DNA from 4 places in the Streptomyces sp. NPDC016845 genome. Region 3 is predicted to be linked to each of the others. Evidence: riboswitches for the same ligand, from Rfam matches in the RefSeq annotation. Region 3 holds a riboswitch; each other region holds the start of a gene.

Region 1 (5,092 bases), on a different contig from region 3:
GGCGACCCCACCCACCTCACGGTCTTCGAGATGCTCGGCACCTGGTCGCTCGGCGACTACGCGGGCCCGCAGAGCCTCGCCTGGGGATACGACCTGCTCACCGAAGGGCTCGGCGTCGATCCGGGCCTGCTGCATGCCACCGTCTTCGGCGGTGACGAACAGGTGGGACAGGACACCGACTCCCTGCGGGTCTGGCAGGAGCGCGGGGTCCCGGTGGAGTTCACCGTCGAGGACAACTGGTGGTCCAACGGGCCGACAGGACCCTGCGGACCCGACTCGGAGATCTTCCTGTGGACCGGTGACACCCCGCCGCGCTCGACGCCCGGCCGGGACGAGCGCTGGGTCGAGGTGTGGAACCACGTGATGATGCGCCACCGCCGCCTGCCCGACGGCTCCCTCGTCCCGCTGCCGCAGCGCAACGTCGACACCGGCCTCGGCCTGGAACGCCTCGTCTCCCTCCTCCAGGGCAAGGACTCGGTCTACGAGTGCGACGTGTTCGACCCCTGGCGCCGTGAACTGCCCCGCGTGTGGCAGCTGGACGAACCCTCCTGGCGCCTGGTCAGCGACCACCTGCGCTCGGCCGTCGTGGTCATCGGGGACGGCGTGCGGCCGAGCAGCACCGGGCGCGGCTACGTGCTCCGCCGCCTGCTGCGCCGCGCCCTCACCGTGCTGTGGCGCGACGACTCCACGCGCCAACTCGGCGCTCTCCCGCAGGAGTTGGTGCACCACACCCTGGACCACTTCCGGCAGACGACGGACCCGGACGAGGTGCGGCGGGTGCTCCTCGACGAGGAGCGCCGCTTCGGGCGGCTCCTGACCCGCGGCCGCCAGGTGCTCGCTCGGCCACGCTTCCAGGGTCCGCTCGACGAGGAGGACCTGCACTATCTGCACGACACGCACGGTCTGCCACGCGACCTCGTGCTGAGCCTGCGGCCGAAGGAGATCCAGGGCGGCGGAGATCTAGAGGCGGTCGGCCCGTACGTCGCCGTTGACGGTCGCCAGCGTCATCGTGCGTGAAGAACCGCCCGCGGCGTCGGGGAGGGTGATCGCGGGACGCCCGTTGTCCGTCGTGGCGTCCACCCGGTAGCCGGGGGCGTCGTGCGGCACGGCGACGTCCACCGAGCCGTTCACGGTCCGCGCCGACACCCGGCGCGGGGCCGTGGCGCAGTCGAGCGTGACATCGCCGTTGACCGTCCGCACGCCGAGCGCCGAGGCGCGTACGGACGTGGTGTGCACCGAGCCGTTGCGGGTCACGAGGCGCAGTGACGCGTCGTCCGCGCCGGAATCGGCCACCGTGACATCACCGTTGACGGTGGTCAGGTCGAGAGGGCCGCTCAGGCCCGCGGCGTCGATACCGGCGTTGCGGGCGGTGACGGTCACGGCGATGCCCGCGGGAACGTCGATCTCCGGCATGCGCGGACACGGCCGGCCGGACCCCTCCTGGTCGCGGCAGTTCAGGTCGAGGACGCGGGCGCCGTCGTGGCGCGACCAGTGGTGGGCGACGGCCTGGTCGACGCCGACCTCGTCGCCGTCGGTGGGCCGCAGCCGCACCCCGTTGTCCGTGGTGATCGTCAGCCGGAGGCCGGACGCGGCCGACGCGGCACCGGGTGCCGTCCCCCGACCGTCCCCGTCGTCTCCACCGCACCCCATGAGGGCGGGAACCATCGCAAGGCCGATCGCCGCGGCCGCCAGGCGCCGGACGGAGGGATTCGTCGCTGCTCTCATTCCGGCCGCTTGCCCCGCACCGGGCACGGCAAGCGCCTGTCCCGGAGCTTCCGGTGCGCCGCATGATGGGGGGCGTGCGGTGTGCGGGCCGGGGTAGGCGCCCCGCACACGAGCCGCCGCCGATGCGCGGCCCGAGGACCGAGGGACCGAGATGGAGCGAGCGCGGGTGACCTTCCCGGCGCGGTGGGCCGCCGGTGACGTCCTGGTCGTCGACGTCGCCGGGGCGTTCGACGTCGCCGGGGCGTTCGACGACGCCGGGACGTTCGACGACGCGGTGGCGGCCGGGCTGTGCGGTCTGCTCGCGCGCATGGCACGCACCGGGCAGCGGCTCTTCGCGGTGGACTTCCTGGGCGTCGAGCGCTGCACGGCCGGCGCGGTGCGGCAGTTCGTCAAGACGGGCCTGGAGGCGGAGAGGGCGCCGGACGGCGGCTCCGTCGCGCTCGTGGCGACCGCCGCCGCGCGCTCCGCGCTGCGCGCCGCCGGAGCGGACCGGCTCACGGGCGGCGTCCACGCCACCGTCACCAACGCCGTCGAGGCTCTCCACCCGGCGGCCCCGGAGGAGCTGGGAGAACCGGCGCCCTGAGCCGGAGAGCTCAGGACATACCGTCGCGCAGCGCCTCCCGCACGGCCGCCTCCGCGTGCAGCCGCGCCGTCGGGAAGACGGGGACCGGGCTGTCCTCCGCGCCGATCAGCAGCTCGATCTCCGTACAGCCCAGGACGACACCCTCCGCGCCCGCGGCCACGAGCCCGGCGATGACCTCCTGGTACGCGGCGCGAGAGGCGTCACGGACGACGCCGAGGCACAGCTCCTCGTAGATCACGCGGTGCACGAGCGCCCGGCCCGCCTCGTCCGGGACGAGCACGTCGAGGCCGTGGCCCGCGAGGCGGCCGCGGTAGAAGTCCTGCTCCATCGTGAACGCGGTGCCGAGCAGCCCGATCCGCTTCGCGCCCGCCGCGCGCACCGCGTCCGCCGTCGCGTCGGCGAGGTGCAGCAGCGGAACGGAGGTGACCGCCTGCACCTCGTCGGCGACCTTGTGCATCGTGTTGGTGCAGATGAGCAGCAGGTCGGCGCCGGCCGCCTCCAGGCTCCGGGCCGCCGCGCCCAGGACGCGGCCGGCCTCCGCCCAGTCGCCCGCGACCTGCAACCGCTCGATCTCCGCGAAGTCCACGGAGTACAGCACGATCCGCGCCGAGTGCAGTCCGCCGAGCCGCTCCCGCGTCAGCTCGTTGAGCAGCCGGTAGTACTCGGCCGTGGACTCCCAGCTCATGCCGCCGATCAGGCCGATGGTCCTCATGGGCGACAGGGTATTGTGCGCTCCGGTACTGCCCGACACGGGGTGCCCCGCGCCATGACGGGGCTGAGATCACACCCGTAGAACCTGAACCAGTTAGCACTGGCGGAGGGATGTCAGCGATGTCGATGCCGCATGTTTCCAAGGATGCGCACGCTCCCACGGACGCGCACGCTTCCGCACCGCCGCACGCGTCCGCCTTCGACGGGCGGATGCCCGCCGCGCCCGGGGACTGGCGGCCCGAGTCGCGGGGCATCGCCCCCGTCCCCGAGAGCCACCGGTACGGCGGCGCCGGACGGCTGTTCACCGTGTGGTTCGCGCCCAACCTGACGATGAGCGGCGTCTTCACCGGCACCGTGGGCATCGCGCTCGGCCTCGACTTCGCCACCGCGCTCGCCGCCGTCGTCCTCGGCACCGTGCTCGGCGCCGTGCCGACCGCGTACCTGGGTACGTGGGGGAGCGCCACCGGCGCCGGTCAACTGCCGCTCGCCAGGCTCGCGTTCGGCCGGAGCGTCGTCGTCCCCGGCGCCCTGCAGTGGCTGTCCTCCATCGCCTGGGACGCGCTCATCGGACTGTTCGGCGGCGACGCGCTCGCCCGGCTCTGCGGCTGGCCGTTCTGGCTCGGGGCGCTCGTGATGATGGCCGCGCAGGGCGCGTTCGGCGCGCTCGGCTACGAGGCGATCCACCGCCTGCAACAGTGGATGACGGCCGTTCTCGCGGTCGCCTTCTGCGCCCTGGCGCTGCGTCTCGCGGACGCCGGCGTCACCCCGGCGGGCCACGGCAGCGCGCACGGGGCCGACCGCGCGGGCGCGTTCGCGCTGACCACCACCATCGCGCTGAGCCTCGCCATCTCCTGGGCGCCGTACGCCGGCGACTTCAGCCGCTACCTGCCGCGCACCACCTCTCCGGTCCGTATGTTCTGGTCCACGCTCGCCGGCGTCGTCGTCTCCTTCACGGCCGTGCAGGCGCTCGGGCTCTGGGGCGCCTCCGTCTTCACCGACCAGACCGCGCAGGGCGTCGACACCCTGCTCGGCGGCGGAGTGCCGGGCTCGGTCGGGCTCCTGGCCGTGGCGCTCGCCGCGCTGTGCAGCAACGCCATGAACGACTACAGCGGCTCGCTCGCCCTCCAGACCATCGGCGCCCGCCTGCCCCGCCCGCTCGCCGCCGCCCTCGCCGCGCTGCTCGGCTTCCCCCTGGTGCTGTGGATGCACGCCGCCGACACCGCCGCCCGCTTCCAGAACGTCCTCCTGTTCGTGGGCTACTGGATCCCCGGCTTCGTCGCGGTCGTCCTCGTCGACTGGCGCGCCCGCGCCCGCGCGCGTGGCGGCGCCCCGGTCGATCTCGCGGAGGAGGAGTCGAGGCGGCAGCCGTTCCTTCCCGCTCTGGTCGCCTTCCTCGCCGCGTTCGCCGCCACGGTCCCGTTCATGAACACGTCGCTGTACGTCGGCCCGGCCGCCGAGGCGCTGCACGGGGCGGACCTCGGCTACTACGTGGCGTTCGGCACGGCGCTGCTCGTGTACGCCCCGTTCCGGCTGCGCCGAGCCTGACCGGACGCCTGTTCGTCTCCCTCGCCTACGATCTGCGGGGTGTGCGCAAACGTCATGGTCGCCGAAGACGACGAGAAACAGGCCGAACTGGTCCGCCGCTACCTGGAGCGTGAGGGCCACGCCGTCACCGTCGTACGGGACGGGCGGCAGGCCATCGAGGAGGTCCGGCTCAGGGAGCCCGACCTCCTCGTCCTCGATGTGATGATGCCGCGGACCGACGGCCTCGACGTCGTACGGGTGCTGCGCGCCGAGGCGCGGGAGATACCCGTCCTGATGCTGACCGCGCGCAGCACCGAGGACGATCTGCTGCTCGGCCTCGACCTCGGGGCCGACGACTACATGACCAAGCCGTACAGCCCGCGCGAGCTGATGGCACGGGTGCGGACGTTGTTGCGCCGCACGCGCCGGGGCGGCCCGGCGGGCCCGGCGTCCGCGCGGCTGACCGTCGGCTCGCTCGTCGTCGACCCCGACCGGCACGAGGTGGCCGTCGACGGAGCGGCCGTCGAGTGCACGCCGGGCGAGTTCCGG
Region 2 (5,092 bases), on a different contig from region 3:
CCGTCGGCTCTTTCTGTAGCCATTTGTCGAGTGGCAGCGGTTCAACGCGGTCGACTGCGCGCCCTTTCTTCCTGTCTCGCACGAAAATAAAGTGCCGCACGGCTAGAACGATTACCACCAAGACGACCCAGTACCATACGAGAAGGTACGAAAGAACAAAGATCGTAAGGTACACCCCGAGGCGTATCTCATTTTTTGCCACCTCCGACATTCCAGGTCGCCTGTAAACCTCGTCGTTGGCGTATATGACAATGATGCCAGAAAAAGGCAGTAACAATATGATCGTGCCGACGAAAACTTGGACGGGCCCAGCGGCGGATATTAGCTCCAGCATGGTTGATGGAACGCCATGCGACACAATTGCTATCTTCACGATCACGAGAAGCACGACGGCTGCACCTGCGTAGGCCGGGATGTTAGCTAGGGCGCTTGAGCGTCGAGTTGCTTTATTACGAAGAACTTCCAGTTCGTCAAAGCGCTTTGAGGTCCGCTCTGTTCTTGCGCTCTGCCTTGCGGTTCGGCGCTGTCGCCGCCATCTAGCCACATCGTGCTCCGCGTGTCCGAATTCCTGTGTGGGGTGACCGAAGTGCTGAAATGTGTTTATGTGGGCAGTCTGCATAGATAGTAGATCAGGTAACTAACTTGTGACAGGTGGTGGCGATGCTGGAGTGAGGTGGGCGCGTCCCCGCTGGATATAGCTGTTCGATCTGTCCTCTCGGGCCGTCTCTGGGCCGTCCGAGGCCGCTCGACAGCGACCAGCGGCGACCAACAGTGACAGGGGTCCTACCCGACGACCCCAGGTCACGCCCATCCGTCTGCGACACTGGTAGAGCCATGCCTAAGCCCGGAGAACTCACTTTCGTCGCCCCCCGCGGAGCCAAGAAGCCGCCGCGGCACCTCGCCGACCTTTCGCCCGCTGAGCGGAAGGAGGCTGTTGCCGCGATCGGTGAGAAGCCGTTTCGCGCCAAGCAGCTGTCGCAGCACTACTTCGCGCGGTACGCGCACGACCCCGCGGAGTGGACCGACATCCCCGCCGGTTCGCGCGAGAAGCTGCGGGAGGCGCTGCTGCCCGAGCTGATGAGCGTCGTGCGGCACCTGTCGACCGACCAGGACACCACCCGCAAGACGCTGTGGCGGCTGTTCGACGGGACGCTCGTCGAGTCGGTGCTCATGCGCTACCCGGACCGGGTCACCATGTGCATCTCGTCGCAAGCCGGCTGCGGGATGAACTGCCCGTTCTGCGCCACCGGACAGGCCGGGCTCGACCGGAACCTGTCGACCGGTGAGATCGTGCACCAGATCGTGGACGGGATGCGGGCGCTCAGGGACGGGGAGATCCCCGGCGGGCCGGCCCGGCTCAGCAACATCGTCTTCATGGGGATGGGCGAGCCGCTCGCCAACTACAAGCGGGTCGTCGGCGCCATCCGCGCCCTGACCGACCCCGAGCCGGACGGGCTCGGGCTCTCCCAGCGCGGCATCACCGTGTCGACCGTCGGGCTCGTCCCGGCGATCAACCGGTTCGCCGACGAGGGCTTCAAGTGCCGCCTCGCCATCTCGCTGCACGCGCCCGACGACGAGCTGCGCGACACCCTCGTACCGGTCAACACCCGGTGGAAGGTGCGTGAGGTCCTCGACGCCGGATGGGAGTACGCCGCCAAGTCGGGGCGCCGGCTGTCGATCGAGTACGCGCTCATCCGTGACATCAACGACCAGGCCTGGCGCGGTGACCGGCTCGGCCGGCTGCTGCGGGGCAAGCCGGTGCACGTCAATCTCATTCCGCTGAACCCGACGCCGGGGTCGAAGTGGACCGCGTCGCGGCCCGAGGACGAGAAGGCGTTCGTCGAGGCGATCGCGGCGCACGGGGTGCCCGTCACCGTCCGGGACACCCGTGGCCAGGAGATCGACGGGGCGTGCGGTCAGCTCGCCGCGACCGAGCGGTAGCCTGGGCCGAGCGGTACCAACCACATCTGCATATTCCGACAGGGGAGCGCCACAGCGCTGAGAGTGCGGCACCGGTTCCATACCGCAGGCCGCAGACCCTCTGAACCTCGCCCGGGTCATTCCGGGTAGGAAGTTCGGTCATCACTCATGCTGTTGCGCCCTGCTCGGAGACCTGCGAAGGCTCCGGGCAGGGCCGCGTCTTCTCCTGGTCATTCCAGGAGGAATTCGAATGAGCACCATCAGCAAGAAGACGTGCCTGGCCATGGCCGTCGGCGTCGGCCTCGTCGCCCTCGCCGCCTGCGGGTCGTCCGGCGACGGCGGCTCCGGTGACTCCAGGACCGTCACCCTCGTCAGCCATGACTCCTGGGCCGTCTCCAAGAACGTACTGAAGGACTTCGAGAAGGAGTCCGGGTACAAGGTGAAGGTCCTGGAGGACGGTGACGCCGGGCAGGCCGTCAACAAGGCGATCCTGTCCAAGGGCAATCCGCAGGGCGACGTCTTCTTCGGCGTCGACAACACCCTGCTGTCCCGGGCGCTCGACAATGACGTCTTCGCGTCCTACGAGGCCAAGGGCCTCGACAAGGTGAAGAAGGCCTATCAGCTCGACGCCGGGAAGCATCGCGTCACGCCCGTCGACACCGGCGACATCTGCGTCAACTACGACAAGAAGTACTTCGAGCAGCACAAGCTGACGCCACCCTCCTCCTTCGCCGATCTCGCCGAGCCCGCGTACAGGAACCTGCTCGTCACCGAGAACGCGGCCACCTCCTCGCCCGGTCTCGGCTTCGTGCTCGGGTCCGCCGCGCGGTACGGCGACGACGGCTGGCAGGGCTACTGGAAGAAGCTCGTGGCCAACGGGGTGAAGGTCGTCGACGGCTGGGACCAGGCGTACAACGAGGAGTTCAGCGGCAGCGCCGGCGGCAAGAAGGCCGGTGGCGACCGGCCGCTCGTCGTGTCGTACGCGTCCTCGCCGCCCGCCGAGGCGATCTACGCCGACCCGCAGCCGAAGACGTCACCGGTCGGCGTCGCCACCGGGACGTGCTTCCGGCAGGTCGAGTTCGCCGGGCTGCTCGACGGGGCGAAGAACGAGAAGGGCGGTCAGGCGCTGCTCGACTTCCTCATCTCGAAGGAGTTCCAGCAGGACATGCCGCTCAACATGTTCGTCGACCCGGTGACCGAGGACGCCACCGCGCCCGCCGACTACACCAAGTACGCCGTGCGCGTCGACGACCCCGAGACCCTCAGCCCGCGCAAGATCGCCGACAACCGTGACAGCTGGGTCAAGTCGTGGACCTCCCTCGTAAGGAAGTAGCCGCACCGGCGAAAGCCCGGACGGCATCCCGCGTTCGTCCCTCCGGGGACGCCGCGCGCCTCGGCCTCATGGTCGTGCCCGTCGTGTTCTTCGCCGTCTTCTTCGCCTATCCGGTCGTCGCCATCGTCCGGCGCGGGCTGCTCGTCGGCGGTGCCTGGCAGTTCGGGCGGATCGGGGACGTGCTGAGGGAGCCGGACATCCGGCACGTCCTGTGGTTCACGGTGTGGCAGGCGCTGGCGTCGACCGCTCTCACGTTGCTGATCGCGTTGCCCGGCGCGTACGTGTTCGCGCGGCTCGACTTCCCCGGCAAGCAGGTGCTGCGGGCGATCGTCACCGTGCCGTTCGTGCTGCCGACCGTCGTCGTCGGGACGGCGTTCCTGGCCCTGGTCGGGCGGGGCGGGCTCCTCGACGAGCTGTGGGGTGTGCGGCTCGACACCACCGTATGGGCCATTCTCGTCGCGCATGTCTTCTTCAACTACGCGGTCGTCGTACGGACTGTCGGCGGGCTCTGGGCGCAGCTCGATCCGCGGCAGGAGGAGGCCGCGCGGATGCTCGGCGCCTCGCGGTTCGCGGCCTGGCGGCGGGTGACGCTGCCCGCGCTCGGACCGGCCGTGGCGGCGGCGGGCCTGATGGTCTTCCTGTTCACCTTCACGTCGTTCGGGGTCGTGCAGATCCTCGGCGGGCCGGGCTACTCGACGCTGGAGGTCGAGATCTTCCGGCAGACCGCGCAGATCTTCGACCTGTCGACGGCGGCCGTCCTCACGATCGTGCAGTTCGTGGCGGTGGGGCTGATCCTCGGAGTGCACGCCTGGAGCGTGCGCCGGCGTGAGAGCACACTGCGGCTCGTCGACGCGGCGCACACGGCGCGCAAGCCGCGCGGAGCCGGGCAGTGGGCGCTGCTCGCCGGAGTGCTCGCGACCGTCGCCGTGCTGATCCTGCTGCCGCTCGGCGTGCTCGTCCAGCGCTCGCTCGACGCGCCGGGCGGCTACGGGTTCGCGTACTACCGGGCGCTCACCGACTCCGACGGCGGCACCTTCCTCGTACCGCCGATCAACGCGATCCGGAACTCCCTGGAGTACGCGCTCGCCGCCACCGGGATCGCTCTCCTCATCGGCGGACTCGCCGCCGCCGCGCTGACCCGGCGCGCGGGCCGCCTCGTGCGCGGGTTCGACGCGCTGCTGATGCTGCCGCTCGGCGTGTCCGCGGTGACGGTCGGGTTCGGGTTCCTCATCACGCTCGACAAGCCCCCGCTCGACCTGCGCGCCTCCTGGATCCTGGTGCCGCTCGCGCAGGCGCTCGTCGGCGTGCCCTTCGTCGTACGGACGATGCTGCCGGTCCTGCGCGCCGTGGACGGGCGGCTGCGGGAGGCCGCGGCCGTGCTCGGCGCCTCGCCGCTGCGGGCGTGGCGGGAGGTGGACCTGCCGATGGTACGGCGGGCGCTGCTCGTCGCGGCCGGGTTCGCGTTCGCCGTGTCCCTCGGCGAGTTCGGGGCGACGGTGTTCATCGCGCGGCCCGACAACCCGACGCTGCCGGTCGCCGTGGCGCGGCTGCTCGGCCGCGCCGGTGACCTCAACTACGGGCAGGCGATGGCCCTCTCGACGGTCCTGATGATCGTCTGCGCCGTCTCTCTGCTGCTGCTCGAACGCATGCGGCCCGCGCGGGCCACGACCGGGGAGTTCTGAATGGCGGCCATGCTCGCACTGGACGACGCGACCGTACGGTTCGGGGGGCGCGCCGCGCTCGACCGCGTGGACCTGGAGGTCGCCGAGCACGAGATCGTCTGCGTGCTCGGGCCGAGCGGGAGCGGGAAGTCGACGCTGCTCCGGGTCGTCGCCGGGC
Region 3 (5,092 bases):
GTGCGAGGTTGAACTGGTCCTCCCAGCGGAACTCGAAGCGGGCGTCCGAGAGCGCGTCGTCCCAGTCCTGCGCGCCCGGATGTCCCTTGGCGAGGTCCGCCGCGTGCGCCGCGATCTTGTACGTGATGACGCCGGTCTTCACGTCGTCGCGGTTGGGCAGGCCGAGGTGCTCCTTGGGCGTGACGTAGCAGAGCATCGCCGTGCCCCACCAGGCGATCATCGCGGCGCCGATCCCGGACGTGATGTGGTCGTAAGCCGGAGCGACGTCCGTGGTGAGCGGGCCGAGCGTGTAGAACGGCGCCTCCTCGCAGATCTCCTGCTGAAGGTCGATGTTCTCCTTGATCTTGTGCATCGGGACGTGGCCCGGGCCCTCGATCATGGTTTGCACGCCGTGCCGCTTGGCGATCGAGTTCAGCTCTCCGAGCGTCCTGAGCTCGGCGAACTGGGCCTCGTCGTTGGCGTCCGCGATGGAGCCGGGACGCAGCCCGTCGCCGAGCGAGTACGTGACGTCGTACGCGGCGAGGATCTCGCAGAGCTCCTCGAAGTGCTCGTAGAGGAAGCTCTCCTTGTGGTGCGCAAGGCACCAAGCGGCCATGATGGAGCCGCCGCGCGAGACGATGCCGGTCTTGCGGTTGGCGGTCAGCGGGACGTACGGGAGCCGGACGCCGGCGTGGACCGTCATATAGTCCACGCCTTGCTCGGCCTGCTCGATGACGGTGTCCTTGTAGGTCTCCCAGGTAAGCTCCTCGGCCTTGCCGTCGACCTTTTCGAGGGCCTGGTAGAGCGGCACTGTGCCAATGGGGACGGGGGAGTTGCGCAGGACCCACTCGCGCGTGGTGTGGATGTTGCGGCCGGTGGAAAGGTCCATGACGGTGTCGGCGCCCCAGCGGGTCGCCCACGTCATCTTCTCCACCTCCTCCTCGATGGACGAGGTGACGGCGGAGTTGCCGATGTTGGCGTTGACCTTCACCAGGAACCGCTTGCCGATGATCATCGGCTCGATCTCCGGGTGGTTCACGTTGGCGGGCAGGACCGCGCGGCCCGCCGCGATCTCCTCGCGGACCACCTCGGGCGCGACGTTCTCCCGGATGGCGACGTACTCCATCTCCGGAGTGATCTCGCCTCGTCGGGCGTACGCGAGTTGGGTCACCGGCTCGCCGGTCCTGCTGCGGCGCGGCTGACGGGGGCGGCCCGGGAAGACCGCGTCGAGGTTGCGCAGCCCGCCGCGGGGCGAGGTGTGCTTGATGCCGTCGTCCTCGGGGCGGGCGGGGCGGCCCGCGTACTCCTCGGTGTCGCCGCGGGCGATGATCCAGTTCTCCCGGAGCGGTGCGAGCCCCCTGCGCACATCGGTGTCGACGGTCGGATCGGTGTACGGGCCCGAGGTGTCGTACAGCGTGACGGCCTGGCCATTGGTGAGATGCACCTGTCGGACCGGCACATTGAGGTCGGGGCGCGAGCCCTTGATGTATCCCTTGTGCCAGCCGATGGACTTCCCGGCCTCCGGCTCCGAGCCGTTGGAGGCAGGCGTGCGTGCGTCCGTTGTGGTCATGAGACCTACTCCCTACGCCGGCATTACCCGGTAACAGGTTCGGCGGTCGACGCAGCGGTGTTCGTCGGCGGCGTTTCACGCTGTTTCACGTGAAACACGCATGGACGAAGGTCAGCGCCCTCTCAGCCCGGTGCTCCGAGCTCCCGCGTGTACAAAGGTGCCCCCACGCTAGCGTCACTTCGGACGCGTTGAACAGAGGGCCCCTGTCGTTCTTGCGATGATCGGGCGGTGACCTCGACGCAGCAGCCTCCGCCCCCGCCGCCCCAACCCCCGCTCGGGCAGGGCCCGTCAGCGTCCGGGCACGGCCCGGGCGGGCATGGCCACTCGCACAGTCATGGCCCCGCAGCACCCGTCTCGCAGCACCTTCGCAAGGTCATCGCGGCGATCCTGGTGCCGTTCTCCGTGGCCGTCGTCGTCGGCCTTGTGGTGCTGTGGCCCGGAGGGGCCCCGGATCACGAGCGCACCGGCGTCGGCTTCGACCGGCAGACGCAGCAGGCCACAGTCGCCCGGGTCGACAAGGTGGACTGCAAGTCCGTGAACGCGACGGGTTCCTCCACCCAGGACCCGTCGGGTACACCGACACAGAGCGCGGACGCCGGTACCTGCGAAAAGGCGACGATCCGGGTCGACACCGGCAAGGACGAGGGCCGTACGTTCACGGAGATCGTGCAGCCCGACTCGCCACGACAGCTGCGTGAGGGCCAGAAGGTGATCGTCGCCTATGCGCCGGACGCCCCCGAGGAGTTGCAGTACTCTGTCACCGATGTGAACCGCAAGATCCCTATGGCGCTCCTTGCCGGGATCTTCGCCTTGGTCGTCGTGGCAGTGGGCCGCATGCGCGGCGTCATGGCACTGGTCGCGCTCACAATCAGCTTCCTGGTGCTGACGCTGTTCATCCTCCCGGCGATCCTCCAGGGCTCGAACCCGTTGGTCGTAGCGGTCGTCGGGGCCAGCGCGATCATGCTGATCGCGCTCTACACGTGCCACGGCCTGACAGCCCGAACGTCGGTCGCCGTTCTGGGCACTCTCGTGTCGCTGCTGCTCATCGGCCTGTTGGGGTCGCTCTTCATCGGCTGGGCCGCCCTGACGGGCAACACGGACGACAACACCGGCCTGATCCACGGCCTGTACCCGGACATCGACATGAGCGGTCTGCTGCTCGCCGGAGTCATCATCGGTTCGCTCGGCGTCCTGGACGACGTGACGGTCACACAGACGTCGGCGGTGTGGGAGCTGCACGAGGCCAATCCGACGATGGGCTGGCGCGGCCTGTACCGGGCCGGCATCCGGATCGGCCGCGATCACATCGCGTCCGTCGTCAACACCCTGGTCCTCGCGTACGCGGGCGCGGCGCTGCCGCTGCTCCTGCTGTTCTCGATCGCGCAGAGCAGCGTCGTCGACGTGGCCAACAGTGAGCTGGTCGCCGAGGAGATCGTGCGCACGCTCGTCGGTTCGATCGGCCTGGTGGCGGCGGTGCCGGTGACCACCGCGCTGGCCGCGCTGGTGGTCTCCGCCGACCGTCCGATGCCCGGCAAGCCCGCGCGGACTGCTCCGGGACGTGGCGGCGGGGGCCGACGACGCAAGCGCTGAGCAGCGCGGAACGGCTCGGGTGCACCGCGCCGCACAGACATCACGTCGTCGACCGGCGAGCGTTCAGCCCGCGTTCTGCTCCTCGGCGAGGATCCGGTCCAGCGCCTCGTCGAGTTCGGCCTCGTAGTCGCCCAGGGCCTGTTCCTGGCCGAGTGGGACGAGCTTGTCCGTACGGTCGAGGAACGCGATGAGGGGGGCGACACCGGCCCGGAACAGCGCGTGGTCGCCGCCCACTTGGAGCCGGATGTGCACCTCCACCGGCAGTTCGTCGGTGCCGCCTCCGGCGTTCTCCACGGGCAGGATCCGGACATCGCCGTCACCGGTCGCCCCGTTGACCCCGTCGACAAGGAGTTCCCGGCCGAACGCCCAGGTCACGGGGGCGTCACCGGGGAGATGGAAGGTGAGCCGCACCGCGTACGGATCGGCGGCCTCGTACTGGAGCTCCACCGGGATACGGAACGAGAGCTCCTCGGAGACGAGGAAGCTCATCATGACCTCTGCTTGCACTGCTTGTACCGACTCGCGCATCGCCTACCCCGTCAATTTGCCGTCGATTGGCCAGGAATGACCTTCCTGACGCTGCTGGCATCTTGCTCAACGTACACAGGGGATTACAAGGAGTGAGTTTTCAGATGCTGATAGAGAAGGCGAGTGTCCCTACGAGGTTGCCGATCTCGTCCTGCAATCGACGTGCGAGGGGCAGCAATCTGTCCGCCTGGTGCGAGGGGAGGGAGACGGCCACCGTCGCGGCGGTCGAACCGATGGTGACCGGGAACGCGGCGCAGGCCGTGCCCAGCGCGTACTCCTGCCGCTCGATGACCGGCTCCATCCGTTCCACGGTGCGCAGCTTGCGGAGCAGGGTCCGGTCGTCCCGTACCGAGTACGGGGTGATGGCGCGGGCCGGATGGCGGTCGAGGTGGTCCCGGCGGGCCTCCTCGCCGAGCTGGGAGAGCAGGCACTGGCCGATCGCGTGGGCGTGTCCGGTCTCGGCGAAGTCGGCCCACTCCTCGACGGCCGGAGTGGCCGGAGTGTCGGCGACGGCGACGATCTCGATCTCGCCGCCGCGATAGATGGCGAAGTAGACGGGCACACCGAGCGCGTCCCGCCAGTGGCGCAGCGCGTCGGTGATCATGCCGCGACGATTCTGCTGGGCTCCGCTGCTGCTCAGCCGCTCGACCGCGTCCCCGAACAGGAAGACGCCCCGGTCCTTGCGGAGATAGCCCTCATGGGCCAGCGTGCGCAGCAGGTGGTACGCGGTGGGGAGGGCGACTCCGGCCTCCCGGGCGAGCTGCTTGGCGGGAGCCCCCTCGTCGTGGGCGGCGACCGCCTCGAGCAGCCGCATGGCGCGCTGGACGGAGCCGATGAGCGTCTGCGGGGCCGCGGATGCGGGATCGGCCAAGGTTCACTCCCGGTACGCGTGCGTCCCCCCGCGGCCTTGAACTCGCGGGGATAGGAGGCATCGGAATCCGGACTTTAACCCTTGGCCGCCACTCGGTACGGGCCCTGAACAGAAACTTCCCCCGGTTCAGCGAACCGTCGCACCCTGCAACGAACGGAGCGCCGCGTCCCGCCGATGCTCACCAGTCGCTGCGCGATGACGAGCCCGCCATGAACCTCCGCACGAGGTAGATGAGTCCACCCACCAGGGCGGCGAAGACCAGCACCTTGAAGAGCAGGCCGATCACGAACCCGACGACGCTGGCGATCAGCCCGCCGAACACGACCAGGGCGATGACCGGCACCGCGACCCACTTCACCCACCACGGCATGCCCGCGAATATCTCTCGCACTGTCCTCGCTCCTTCGCTCCCGAGGCCCTCGTCGGGACTCTTCCGGCTTCTGTACTCGATGCTGACACGTCGGGGGCGCGCGCGGAGCGCCGCGATCCCTTGTCCTCCCCTGACCCGACCCTTAGGGAACCCCAGGGTCCGGGGTCAGCTCTCCGGGGGAGAG
Region 4 (5,092 bases), on a different contig from region 3:
GCGATGATCGCGAACTGTGCGCGGCGTGGTTTGCCGGACCTGGGGGCCGGGGGTGGCGGGGGCGGTGACTGCAGGCGGCTCGTCCGGTTCTCCGGCGGCGGCTGTACTGCGAGGGGGAGCACGCTCGTGCGGTCCTGCGCGCCCGCGTGCTGTGCCTCGTGCGCCTGCGGGGGCGCCGTGTCCAGCTCGGTCTCGGACAGTGCGGCGCGGGCGGTCCTCGCGTGCGCCAGCAGGTCCACGGCGTCCTGAGGCCTGACCCGCGGGTCGCGCGCCGTGGCCGTCGCCACCAGCGTGTCCAGGGCGGCGGGCAGGCCGGGGACGGCTATGGAGGGGGCGGGGACGTCCTCGTTCAGGTGCTTGTAGAGGACCTGGGCCGGGGTGTCGCCGCTGTGCGGTTTGGCGCCCGTCAGCATCTCGTAGAGGACCACGCCGCATGCGTAGACGTCCACGCCCGGTGTCGCCGTGCCGTCCTCGATCTGCTCGGGGGCGAGGTAGGAGACCGTGCCCAGGAGTGTGCCGGTCGTGTTCGTGACCGTGTCCACCGCGCGGACCAGGCCGAAGTCCGCCACCTTCACCCGGCCGTCGTCCCCTATGAGGATGTTCTCCGGCTTCATGTCCCGGTGCACGAAGCCCGCGCGGTGCGCCGCCCCGAGCGCGGCGAGCACCGGCTCCAGGATGTCCAGCGCCGCGCGGGGGCGCAGGGCGCCGCGGTCGCGCAGCACGTCACGGAGCGTGCAGCCCGCGATGTACTCCATCGCCAGGTAGACGTACGCGCCCTCGGCGCCCTGGTCGAAGACGCCCACGACGTTCGGGTGCGCCAGGCGGGCCACCGACTTGGCCTCGCGGATGAAGCGCTCCACGAAGGTCGCGTCCGTGGCCAGGGCGGGGTGCATCACCTTGAGCGCGAGCACGCGGTCCAGACGGGTGTCCACGGCCCGGTAGACCGTGGCCATCCCGCCGACCGCGATCCGTGCGTCGATGCGGTACCGGCCGTCGAGCACATGCCCGAGCAACGGGTCCTGAAGGGTCGTGTCCACGCAGGCGAGTGTACGAGGAGTGACTGACAGGGCCCGGTCCCGCTGCGGGACCGGGCCCGTACTGCAGCAGAGCTGTGACCGTCTCAGAAGGCCGGACGCTCCGGGTCCAGGCGGGCCCGGCCCTCGGTGGGCGAGGAGGCTTCGGCGAAGTGGCGCCTGGGGATGCGGCCCGCCCGGTACGCCAGCCGGCCCGCCTCCACCGCGTGCCGCATGCCCTCGGCCATGAGCACCGGCTCCTGGGCGCGGGTCACCGCCGAGGCGAGCATCACCCCCGCGCAGCCCAGCTCCATGGCGAGCGCCACGTCGGAGGCCGTGCCCGCGCCCGCGTCCAGGATCACCGGCACGCGCGCGTGCTCGACGATCAGCTCGAAGTTGTGCGGGTTGCGGATGCCGAGGCCCGAGCCGATGGGGGAGCCGAGCGGCATGATCGCCGCGCAGCCCACGTCCTCCAGCCTGCGCGCCAGGACCGGGTCGTCGTTCGTGTACGGGAGGACCGTGAAACCGTCGTCCACCAGGGTTTCCGCGGCTTCCAGCGTCTCTATCGGATCGGGGAGGAGGGTTCGTTCGTCCGCGATCACTTCCAGTTTGACCAGGCTTGTGCCCAGGGCTTCGCGCGCCAGGCGGGCCGTCAGAGCCGCCTCGCCCGCTGTGTAGCAGCCCGCTGTGTTCGGCAGGATCTGGATGTTCAGGTTCCTGAGGACCGAGAGGACCGAGTTGTGCGCTGTCGCGCTCACGCGGCGCATCGCCACTGTGGTCAGTTCCGTGCCCGACGCCGTCAGCGCGCGTTCCAGGATGTCCAGGCTCGGGGCGCCTCCTGTGCCCATGATCAGGCGGGAGGAGTAGGTGGTGTCTCCGATGACGAAAGCGTCGTCCGCCATGTCAGCCTCCTTGCACTGCGGAGAGGACCTCTACGCGGTCGCCCTCGTTCAGTTCTGTCGCCGGCCACTGGGTGCGCGGTACGACCGTCTCGTTCAGGGCGGCGGCCACGCCGGAGTGTGCGGTGGTGAGCGTCGCCACGAGCGCCGCCAGGGTGGTTCCGGCCGCTATCGCTTGCGGCTCGCCGTTGAGGGACACGTTCATGCGGGCTGCTCCGAGGGGGCCGGGGCGGGGGCGGGCGCCGCCGGGAAACGGTCCGGGGCGAAGGGGCTCGCCTCCGGCGGGAGCTCACCCGTCGTCAGGGCGTGCGCCATCACGTCGCCCGTGATCGGGGTCAGCAGTACGCCGTTGCGGTAGTGGCCCGTCGCCAGGAGCAGGCCGGGCAAGGTGGTGGGGCCCAGGAGCGGGGCGTTGTCCGGGGAGCCGGGGCGCAGGCCCGCGCAGGTCTCCGTCAGCGGCAGTTCCGTGATGCCGGGAACCAGCTCGTGGGCGTCGCGGAGGAGTTCGTAGACGCCGCCCGCCGTGACCGTCGTGTCCCAGCCGAGCTCCTCGCTGGTGGCGCCCACGACCAGTTCGCCGTTGACCCTCGGCACCAGGTACAGGTGGTTGCCGCGGACCACCGCGCGGATCGTGCGGCTGAGGAACGGCGCGTACCGCGGCGGCACCGTCAGGCGCAGGACCTGGCCCTTCACCGGGCGGACCGGCGGGCGTACCTCCTCCGGGACGCCGGGCAGCGAGGCGCTGTGGCTGCCGGTCGCCAGCACGGTCCGGTCGGCTGCCAGGGCGGTGCCGTCCGTCAGTGTCACGCCTCGCGCTCTGTCACGGATCACTGAGAGGCGTTCGGCCTTCTGGCGGTGGAAGGCCACGCCCGCGCGCTCGCAGGCCGTCACAAGGGCGCTCGCGAGCCTTCTCGGGTCGATCTGGTGGTCGCCGTCGACCCGCAGGCCCCCGCGCACGCCCGGCGCGAGCATCGGCTCCAGACGGCGGCACTCGCGGCCCGACAGCCACTCGGACTCCAGGCCCGACTTCAGCTGGAACGCGTGCAGTTCGCGCAGGTGCGCCCGGTCGTCCGCGTCCAGGGCGACCGCCAGGGTGCCGCACGCGCGGTAGCCGAGGTCCTGGCCGCTCGCCTCGGACAGCTCCGCCGCGAACCGCGGATAGCGGCGCGCCGACTCGACGTTCAGGGCGAGCAGCGTCTGCTCGCCGTAGTGCAGTTCGGTGACCGCGGCCAGCATCCCGGCCGCCACCCGGGCGGCCCCGCCGCCCGGTCCGGGGTCCACGACCGCGACCGACAGACCGCGCTGAGCGGCCCGCCACGCGGTGACGAGACCGATGATGCCGCCCCCGACGACCAGTACGTCGGTGGCTTCGGTGGGGATACGCGACATGGGCGTCCAGCCCCTCCCTTCGCCGGCATGACCCGGATCAGGTTCGTACGGTCGGAGGCCGCCCCAGCCTCCCTCTCAGCCCGCTGCGTACGGGCTCCCGCGAGTGCTTTACGGCGGCCACCCTAACCGGTGGGCGCGGTCCGCAGTAAGTACGGCCGCCGGTGCGGACAGCGCCTTGATCGCTAAACCAGTGACACGTGTGCAGGACGTCACGGCGCGGGAGTGGCCCGCACCGCTGACCGACGCAAGATCAGGTGCCTAAGGTGATCCGGTGAGCGAGCAACCGAGCGGCAACGGGACACCTCAGGGGCGGCGCAACGTCGTCATCGTCGGCGCGGGGATGGCCGGCGTGCAGACCGCCGTGGCCCTGCGCGAGCAGGGCTTCGCGGGCACCGTCACGCTGATCGGCGCCGAACCCCATCCGCCCTACGACCGGCCGCCGCTCTCCAAGGCCGTCCTGCTCGGCAAGGCCGACGGGTCCGCCTTCGACGTCGACTTCGCCGCTCTCGGCGTGACCGTGGAGCTCGGGCGCGAGGCCACCGGTGTGCGGCCCGGCGATCATGAGCTCGACACCGTCGACGGGCCCGTGTCCTACGACGTCCTGGTCGTCGCCACCGGTGCCGAACCCGTGCGGCTGCCCGGCGCCGACGCCGTTCCCGGTGTCCATCTGCTGCGCACCCTCGACGACGCCGAGCGGCTGCGGCCCGTCCTCGCCGAGCAGCGCGACGTGGTGGTCGTGGGCGCCGGGTGGATCGGCGCCGAGTTCGCCACCGCCGCGCGCGAGGCCGGCTGCCGTGTCACCGTCGTGGAGGCCGCCGAGCGGCCGCTGGCCGGGGCGCTGCCCGCCGAGGTCGCCGCCCCGATGACGGCCTGGTACGCCGACGCGGGCGCACAGTTGCGCACCCACGCGCGTGTGGAGCACGTCGAGCCCGGGTTCGTGACCCTGGACGACGGGACGCGGTTGCCCGCCGGGGCCGTCGTCGTCGGCATCGGCGCCCGGCCCGCCACCGGCTGGCTGGACGGTTCCGGCATCGAGCTGGGCGAGCAGCGTGAAGTCGTCGCCGACGCCGGGTTGCGCACCTCCGTGGCCGATGTCTACGCCGTCGGGGACTGCTCGTCCTTCCCCTCGGCGCGCTACGGCGAGCGGCTCCTCGTCCATCACTGGGACAACGCCCTGCAAGGGCCCCGGACCGTCGCGGCGAACATCATCGGTGAGACACCGGCCGTGTACGACCCCGTGCCCTACTTCTGGTCCGAGCAGTTCGGGCGGTTCGTGCAGTACGCGGGGCACCACCGCGCCGCCGACCGGACCGTGTGGCGCGGGGACCCGGCCGGTGCGGCCTGGTCGGTGTGCTGGCTGCGCGAAGGGGCCCTGGCCGCCGTCCTGGCCGTCGGCAAGCCCCGCGATCTCGCCCAGGGGCGCAAGCTCATCGAGGCCGGCACCGTGCTCGACCCGGAGCTGCTCGCCGACCCCGCCCGGCCGCTGAAGTCCGCCGTGGCCTGACCGCCGTACGCTTGGGAAACACCTGGTCAGCCCGGTCCGGCTTTCCGTCTGTCAGTCCGGGATGGCAGGCTTGTCCTGTGACCGAGATTGACGCAAAGACCGATGCTCTCGTCCCCGACTGGCTCACCCTTCCCGACATCGCCGAGCGGTTCGGCATCGAGGTGACGCGCGTGCGCCAGCTGGTGAAGGAGGGCCAGGTGATCGCTGTACGCCGCGGTGAGAACCGGGCGCTGCACGTGCCCGCCGCCTTCATCGACGGCGACAAGATCGTCAAGGGCCTCACCGGC

What was found. A riboswitch is a leader RNA that binds a small molecule or an ion and turns the genes downstream of it on or off. The one in region 3 is predicted to bind thiamine pyrophosphate.
Region 1: another riboswitch for thiamine pyrophosphate. It lies ahead of ACH4RC_RS31245 (purine-cytosine permease family protein); the one in region 3 lies ahead of thiC (phosphomethylpyrimidine synthase ThiC).
Region 2: another riboswitch for thiamine pyrophosphate. It lies ahead of ACH4RC_RS32320 (thiamine ABC transporter substrate binding subunit); the one in region 3 lies ahead of thiC (phosphomethylpyrimidine synthase ThiC).
Region 4: another riboswitch for thiamine pyrophosphate. It lies ahead of thiO (glycine oxidase ThiO); the one in region 3 lies ahead of thiC (phosphomethylpyrimidine synthase ThiC).

The regions. Positions count from the first base shown of each region.
Region 1 covers NZ_JBIRPI010000018.1:70,475-75,566, forward strand. Annotated here, with positions in the region: gene ACH4RC_RS31225 (alanine--tRNA ligase-related protein) at 1-1,017, shown strand, start outside; gene ACH4RC_RS31230 (DUF4097 family beta strand repeat-containing protein) at 961-1,725, opposite strand; gene ACH4RC_RS31235 (hypothetical protein) at 1,892-2,308, shown strand; gene ACH4RC_RS31240 (aspartate/glutamate racemase family protein) at 2,319-3,020, opposite strand; TPP riboswitch at 3,049-3,148, shown strand; gene ACH4RC_RS31245 (purine-cytosine permease family protein) at 3,146-4,564, shown strand; gene ACH4RC_RS31250 (response regulator transcription factor) at 4,619-5,092, shown strand, end outside.
Region 2 covers NZ_JBIRPI010000019.1:108,187-113,278, forward strand. Annotated here, with positions in the region: gene ACH4RC_RS32310 (hypothetical protein) at 1-388, opposite strand, end outside; gene rlmN (23S rRNA (adenine(2503)-C(2))-methyltransferase RlmN) at 835-1,941, shown strand; TPP riboswitch at 1,972-2,091, shown strand; gene ACH4RC_RS32320 (thiamine ABC transporter substrate binding subunit) at 2,171-3,253, shown strand; gene ACH4RC_RS32325 (ABC transporter permease) at 3,229-4,935, shown strand; gene ACH4RC_RS32330 (ABC transporter ATP-binding protein) at 4,936-5,092, shown strand, end outside.
Region 3 covers NZ_JBIRPI010000005.1:454,184-459,275, reverse strand. Annotated here, with positions in the region: gene thiC (phosphomethylpyrimidine synthase ThiC) at 1-1,549, opposite strand, end outside; TPP riboswitch at 1,542-1,706, opposite strand; gene ACH4RC_RS17970 (YibE/F family protein) at 1,778-3,139, shown strand; gene ACH4RC_RS17965 (SsgA family sporulation/cell division regulator) at 3,203-3,667, opposite strand; gene ACH4RC_RS17960 (IclR family transcriptional regulator) at 3,768-4,538, opposite strand; gene ACH4RC_RS17955 (DUF5326 family protein) at 4,717-4,929, opposite strand; gene ACH4RC_RS17950 (cupin domain-containing protein) at 5,074-5,092, opposite strand, start outside.
Region 4 covers NZ_JBIRPI010000002.1:546,132-551,223, forward strand. Annotated here, with positions in the region: gene pknB (Stk1 family PASTA domain-containing Ser/Thr kinase) at 1-1,037, opposite strand, end outside; gene ACH4RC_RS08570 (thiazole synthase) at 1,121-1,915, opposite strand; gene thiS (sulfur carrier protein ThiS) at 1,917-2,117, opposite strand; gene thiO (glycine oxidase ThiO) at 2,114-3,301, opposite strand; TPP riboswitch at 3,299-3,412, opposite strand; gene ACH4RC_RS08585 (NAD(P)/FAD-dependent oxidoreductase) at 3,573-4,805, shown strand; gene ACH4RC_RS08590 (Rv2175c family DNA-binding protein) at 4,883-5,092, shown strand, end outside.